3 regions of the Noviherbaspirillum sp. ST9 genome follow, and region 1 is predicted to be linked to each of the others. Evidence: predicted binding sites of a transcription regulator. Region 1 holds the regulator's gene; each other region holds the start of a gene.

What was found. Region 1 encodes LexA, which represses DNA repair genes until DNA is damaged. Its sites were predicted from a motif close to ACTGTATNNNNATACAGT; they were not measured.
Region 2: the regulator LexA is predicted to act here: its motif matches at 1,130-1,147, upstream of ACNOHI_RS22375 (DUF2471 family protein).
Region 3: the regulator LexA is predicted to act here: its motif matches at 1,189-1,206, upstream of imuA (translesion DNA synthesis-associated protein ImuA).

The regions. Positions count from the first base shown of each region.
Region 1 is NZ_JBLWFR010000013.1:24,097-26,360, forward strand. It holds gene ACNOHI_RS23155 (RNA methyltransferase) at 1-617, shown strand, start outside; gene lexA (transcriptional repressor LexA) at 684-1,340, opposite strand; gene rpsF (30S ribosomal protein S6) at 1,600-1,968, shown strand; gene priB (primosomal replication protein N) at 1,987-2,264, shown strand, end outside.
Region 2 is NZ_JBLWFR010000011.1:55,617-57,880, forward strand. It holds gene ACNOHI_RS22370 (EAL domain-containing protein) at 1-1,005, shown strand, start outside; gene ACNOHI_RS22375 (DUF2471 family protein) at 1,167-1,475, shown strand; gene ACNOHI_RS22380 (YciI family protein) at 1,539-1,895, shown strand; gene ACNOHI_RS22385 (YciI family protein) at 2,009-2,264, shown strand, end outside.
Region 3 is NZ_JBLWFR010000002.1:48,879-51,142, forward strand. It holds gene ACNOHI_RS03655 (Y-family DNA polymerase) at 1-456, opposite strand, end outside; gene imuA (translesion DNA synthesis-associated protein ImuA) at 389-1,141, opposite strand; gene ACNOHI_RS03665 (endonuclease) at 1,286-2,176, shown strand.

The DNA of each region.
Region 1 (2,264 bases):
TTGCCAATGCGACTACGCACGAGGAGGCAGTGGCATTCGCCAGCGGCGCAGTGGATGTACTGCAGTCCGCCAGGATCGTTGAAACGATTGAAGAGGCGCTGGAAGGCTGCAACTTTGCTGCGGCACTCAGCGCCAGATTGAGGGAGTTTTCGCCGCCTGTAACGCAGCCCAGGGCGCTGGCCGCACAGCTTGCAGGGGAGGCGAGCCTGAATGCCGCGCTCGTGTTCGGGAGTGAGCGCTATGGTCTGCCGAACGAGATTATTGAAAGGTGCAACGTGCTCATCAATATTCCGGCAAACCCTGAATACTCGTCGTTGAACCTGGCTCAGGCAGTGCAGCTGCTTGCATATGAAGCGCGCGTGGCTGCCACAGGCGAGGCGCTGCCTGTTTCTCCGATCGGTTTTCAGGGAGTGGCAGCGGATCTGGGTCAGATTGAGGGCATGTATGCGCACCTTGAGCAGGCGCTTGTCGCCGTTGAATTTCTTGATCCATCAAACCCGAAGAAATTAATGCCCCGGCTGAAGCGCCTGTTCTCCCGAGCCCAGCTGGAAACAGAAGAGGTGAACATCCTGCGTGGGATTGCCCGCCAAATCATGAAGAAACTCGGACAGCAGTAATTTCGTGTCCGCGTCGAATTGCCTCTTGCGGGGCTGTAGCGAAGGCGCTTGCGCGACTCAGCTAATTCAGCCCCAGGCGCGCAAAAGGCCCACCGCGAGCCCTTCAAGAGCAAAATTATCTTCCCTACCATCGACAACGATAGGTTCAAAATCCGGGTTTTCGGGAAGGAGTTCAATGACGCTGCCCGTCTTGCGGTAGCGCTTGACCGTCACGTCGTCGCCAAGGCGGGCAACGACGATCTGCCCATTCTTTGCGGAGTCGGCCTTTTTTACGGCCAACAGGTCACCGTCGAGAATGCCGACATCCCGCATCGACAATCCGCGCACTTTCAGCAGGTAGTCCGGCTTTGCAGAAAACAGCGAGGGGTCCACGCTGTACGTGGTTTCAATATGTTCCTGTGCAAGAATCGGCGAGCCGGCGGCGACGCGGCCAACCAGCGGCAGACTCAGTTGCATGAGGCCGGGATGCGGCAAGGCCATTTGTCGCGCCACGCTTGTGCTGTCTTTGCCCATGTCGCGAAGACGAATGCCGCGAGACGTGCCGGGGGATATTTCGATTGCTCCCTTGCGGGCAAGCGCCTGCAAATGTTCCTCGGCAGCGTTCGCTGAGCGGAAGCCGAGCTCGGCGGCAATTTCGGCCCGGGTGGGAGGGAATCCGGTGTTTTCAATGGCTTCCCTGATCAGGTTCAGGATTTGCTCCTGGCGGGCGGTCAGCTTGATCATGGCGATTCACTGGGGTTATCCAGCGCTGTGTGTATAGACAGCCTGTATTTTTATACAGGATTTATGCGAATGCAAGCGTATTTGCTGGTTATTTGGCGGCGCTTGCCTCGAAAATGTCCGATTTCCCGGTTCCTTGCCTTAAGGGCTTGAAAGCATTGAGCTTTCTTTCAGAACGGGTTATTATGGCGGGCTTTCCTCTTCCCACACCCGTCTTGACGCCGGGGTGGGCGATTTTTCAATCCGTCCAAAAGGAGAATTCATGCGTCATTACGAAATCGTATTTATCGTCCATCCGGATCAGAGCGAGCAAGTGCCCGCGATGATCGAACGCTACAAGGGCATCGTTACCGCCCGTAACGGCAAGGTCCACCGTGTCGAAGACTGGGGCCGCCGTCAACTGGCTTACATGATCCAGAAGCTGGCCAAGGCACACTATGTTTGCATGAACATCGAGTGCGACAACGAAACCCTGGCTGAACTCGAAACGGGCTTCAAGTTCAACGACGCCGTCCTGCGCCACCTCACCGTCAAGATGAAGAAGGCTGAAACCGCCCCGTCGCCGATGATGAAGGCTGTCCAGAAGGAAGATGCTGCCAAATCCCAACGTGCAGAGGCGTCCGCTGCGTAATTGCGGCAGCCGAGGAGAGTGAACCAACTTCGCCTGATTGCTGCCATTGCCGAGCGCGACGTAGTGCGCTATACCCCGGCAGGCATCCCGATCGTGTCAGCAAAATTGCAGCACAGTTCGGAACAGGTGGAAGCAAGCATCCCGCGCCAGGTTGACATGGAGATTGCCGCGGTCGCCGCAGGCGAAATCTCCGGAAGATTCAACCGGGCAGCATTAGGGGAAATGTTTCTGTTCACGGGATTCCTGGCACGCAAGAATCGCAATAGCAAAAGCCTCGTGTTCCACGTTACGGATTT
Region 2 (2,264 bases), on a different contig from region 1:
CGTCACGTGATCGAGACGCTGGGCCGCCCCTACCTCGTCGACGGACTGGAACTGCATTCCAGTCCCAGCATCGGCATCGCGCTGTTCCAGGACGACGGCGCGGATATGGAACAGCTGATCCTGAATGCCGACGTGGCGATGTACCACGCGAAGGAGAAGGGCCGCAACAACTACCAGTACTTCACCAATGAGCTCAACGAGCAGGCCGCGCGCATGCACTTGCTCGAATCGGAGCTGCGTGCGGGACTTGCGCAATCCGAGTTCCGGCTTCACTACCAGCCGGTGATCGACATTGCCAGCGGTACACTTGCCGGCGTCGAGGCACTGCTGCGCTGGCCGGCGAAAGACCTCGCCCCCAACCGCTTCATCCCGGTGGCGGAGTCGGCAGGCATGATCGACGAACTGGGCGCATGGATCGTGCAGGAGGCGTGCCGCCAGATCCGCCAATGGCGGGAGCGTGGGCTGCCGCCCTGGATTTTGTCCATCAACGTCTCGCCCCTGCAGCTGAAGCAAGGTGGCCTCTACGACACGACCGTTCGCGCCCTTGCGCAGCACGAAGTCGACCCGGCGCAACTCCAGCTCGAAGTCACCGAAACAGCGATGCTCAAGAACAAGGATGAGGCAATGGCCTCCGCCCGCGCGCTCAAGGAGCTGGGTGTGCGAATCGCGCTCGACGACTTCGGTAAAGGGTACTCCAACCTCAACTGCCTGCAGTTGCCGCTCGATGCCATCAAGATCGACCAGGCCTTTGTCCGCAGCCTTGTGTCGGATACCGCCAGCATGACGATCACCGAAGCAATCATCGCCATTGGCAAGGCGCTCGGCGTGAACGTCATCGCCGAAGGCATCGAGTCGGAGCACGAGCTGGAAGCGCTGCGCAGCAAGGACTGCCATCAGATGCAAGGTTACTTCCTCTGTCCGCCCGTGCCCGCCGAGGGACTTGAAGAATGGTATTGGCGCTGGCAGGCATCGCCGGAGCATTTCCCTTCTGCAAGTTTGCATTGAGTTAACGAAAACATCCGTAATTGATGGCGAAAAGGACAAAAATACTTTCCCTTCGGCAAAGTTCCTGTCGCGCTGCACGGACTTTTTGCTCGTCCTCATAATCCGGCTCGCTTTTCCGATTTATACTGTACACCTATACAGTAATGTCGCAGGTGAGCACCATGAAATTCTTCGAAGTACACAAACTGCATGCCGCGGAAGCGCGACTCGCACTCGCTGTCGATGCCATCGTCGAACGCCACCGGACAGAGGGCCGGCCGCTCACCTGGCGGCTCGTGCACGAGATCGAAAAGGAAGCGTTGAAGACACTGGAGCAGGCCGGCGATCTGGACCGCAAGTATGTGCGGATGCTGAAGTCGTCGCGCTGGGGTTACGTCCCGCGCGTCAACCAGCCGGCCGATTTGCGGTGCCACGATGCCCTCCCCGTCACCCTCACCCTGATCCGCAAGGCCTACCATACCTTGCATTGATCCTGGCCTCGTCCCACCCGAAGCGTGGTTACAATCAGGTTTTCTTAACAACCGGAAAACGCCATGACCTACATGCTTCTCATCGTCGAGCCAACCGGCCAGAGGCAGGAACGTACCGAGGCTGAAGGCCGGGCCGTGTATGACCGCATGCTGCGGTTCGCGGGGGAACTGAAGGAACAAGGCCTGCTGCTGGGCGTGGAATCGCTCGCCTCCCAGTCGACGGCAGCCCGCGTAAAGGTACGCGGCGGCCAGGCGGTTGTCCTCGACGGTCCGTTTGCCGAAGCCAAGGAAATGATCGGCGGCTTTTTCCTGCTCAACTGCGCCACGCGCGAGGAAGCGGTGGCGATCGCCGCGCGCTGCCCCGCCGCCGAATGGTGCACGGTCGAAGTGCGCAGCCTCGCTCCCTGTTACGTCAGCTAGGATTTTTTCGATACATCTGTCGATTCCGCCGTCGCCCGATCGTCGTCTGGTCAGGGGCCGGCACAATGTGCATATTGCACTCCGGCTGGCTCTCTCAACAGGAGATACCCGACATGCGATTCATGATCATCGTCAAGGCAACGGCGGATACCGAAGCAGGCATTCTGCCGCCCGAAAGCCTGTTCGCCGAAATGGCGGCCTATCACGAGCAACTTGCAAAGGCCGGCGTCCTGCTGGACGCAAACGGCCTGCAGCCGACCTCGAAGGGCTGGCGTGTCCGCTACACGGAAGGCAAGCGCAGCGTCGTTGATGGTCCCTTTGCGGAAAGCAAGGAACTGATTGCCGGCTACACCCTCATCCAGGTCCGGT
Region 3 (2,264 bases), on a different contig from region 1:
GCGCTCGGTACGGTAGCGCGCGAGCAGCCAGGCACCTTGCGCAGTCGGCGCCATGCCCAGCTGCGGTGTGAAGCCGAGCGCGTGGATGCTGTTGCGCACCAGCCGGCAGAGCGTCGGCCGTCCGCCGAAAAAACGCAGGCTGGCGGTGACGTCGAGCAGCAGGCTAGCTTCCTCGGCCAGCGCGACTTCCGGCGTGTACTGCAGCAGGGCGAGTGCGATGCCTTCGAGCGCTTCCTGCTCGCGCAGTGCGTCGTGCTCGTGCAGGATCGCGTCGGGGCAGAGGGTCTGCACGCCGCCGCGCCGCATGTCCTTGCGCACGCCGGCAGCGGCGGCCTCCGCACTCATGGACAGCACGCGCTCGCGGTCGACGACGACATGCAGTCCCGGTTCAGACCAGCGCGGCCGGAAGGTTTCGAGCGGCAGGTGCGGCAGGTGCACGCTGATCCATGTGCGCATGAGCGGGAGAAACGGTGGAGTTGGAAAATTCCGGCCCGGCAGGCATGCCGTCGAGCCGCAGGAAAAGGGATTCGTCACGGTGCGGGCCGCGCCGCTTGACGATGCCGATATCGATGCCGCCCATGGCGGGACGCAGGGCCAGGCGCAGGGGCGAGGGGGAGGCATCCTGTGCGCAGGCAAGCGGGCGCATCATCCAGAACAGGATGTCGGTGCCTTGTGCGGCGAGGTGCAGGCGGCGCAGCGATTCGGGCCGCACCTGCTGTTGCCAGAACACCAGCGCGCCGCAGCTGCCGTTGCGCAGGACCTGTTCCGCGCTCCACAACGCATCGGCGCTGCGGGCGGTCTTGATCCACAGAAGACGATCGGCTGGCAGACCCCATGCAGTCCAGGCGGCAATCTGCGGGAGATGGGGCGGCTGGAGCAGGGCAATGCGGCGCTTGCGCGAGATGACGTCGAGCGCGGGACGCAGCAGGCGCATTTCGCCGATGCCGGCTTGCTGGAGCAGCAATTCGATCAATGCGGCGCTGGGCCATCCGCCGTTGGGCAATTCGCGGTCGAGCTCGGGGTGGCCGGTCTGCGTGACGGCTGCCTGGTACGAGCCCATCTGGTCGGCGCGCCAGACGGAATGCGGCAGCGAGGAAAGCGTCGCATTCGGCGACGCGATGGAGGAAACTAATGCGGACATGCGGACCTCTTAATTCTTCTTTTGAGCAAGAAATTGCTCCTCAATATGCTGTATGAATATACAGTAGAATCCGAACGACGATTAGTCAAATTGGTTATGTGATTGATCTGTCTTTATATTGCTTCACAACCTTTTTTGTCTTTCATGCAATCCCGCATCACCTCCGTCGGACTCCTGATCAAGCCCGACCCCGCTGACCGCTTCACTTATCCTGATCACATCGACCGCGGCAGCCTCGATGCCTTGCCATCCAAGCCCGGCATCTACATCTTCCGCGACGAGCAGGAGCGGCCGCTGTACATCGGCAAGAGCGTCAACATCCGCAGCCGCGTGCTGTCGCACCTGCGCACACCGGAAGAGGCGCGCATGCTGCAGGCCAGCCGCCATGTGGAATTCCGGCGCACTGCCGGCGAGATCGGCGCCTTGCTGCTGGAGTCGCGCCTGATCAAGGAGATGCAGCCCTTGCACAACAAGAAACTGCGCCGCACGCGCGAGATGTGCACGCTGCGCCTCGGGCCGGAAGTGAATGCCGTGCCCGAGATCGTCTATGCGCGCGACCATGACTTCGCGGTCACGGCCGACCTCTACGGCCTATTTGCCACGCGCAAGGCGGCGCTGGAGCGGCTGCGGATGATTGTCGAGATGGAGCGCCTGTGTCCTGCAATGTCGGGGCTGGAAACCGCCGTGCGCGGACGCGCCTGCTTCGCACGGCAGATCGCGCGCTGTCTCGGCGCCTGTGTCGGCGAGGAGCCCGTCGAGGACCATTACCTCCGGCTGCGCGCCGCATTGGAAGAGATGCGCATCATTGTCTGGCCGTATCCGGGGCCGATGGGCATCGTGGAAGAGTGCGACGGGTGGAAGCAGGTGCACGTGATCGACCGCTGGTTCTACATCGGATCGATCGACCACGTGAAAGGCGCGAAGCCGGTGAAGCAGCCCGCGCGCCGGACTTTCGATGTCGATACCTACAAGATCCTGGTCAGGCCGATGCTGCGCGGGGAGTTGCGGCTTGAACCGGTGAAGCTTGCCCGCTAGCGAAAAAGCCATCCGACATTGCCGGCGAGTCGGTTGGTTAACGTGTTGATAGCTTCGCCGATGTAAGCGCTGTTGCAAAAAATAAAGC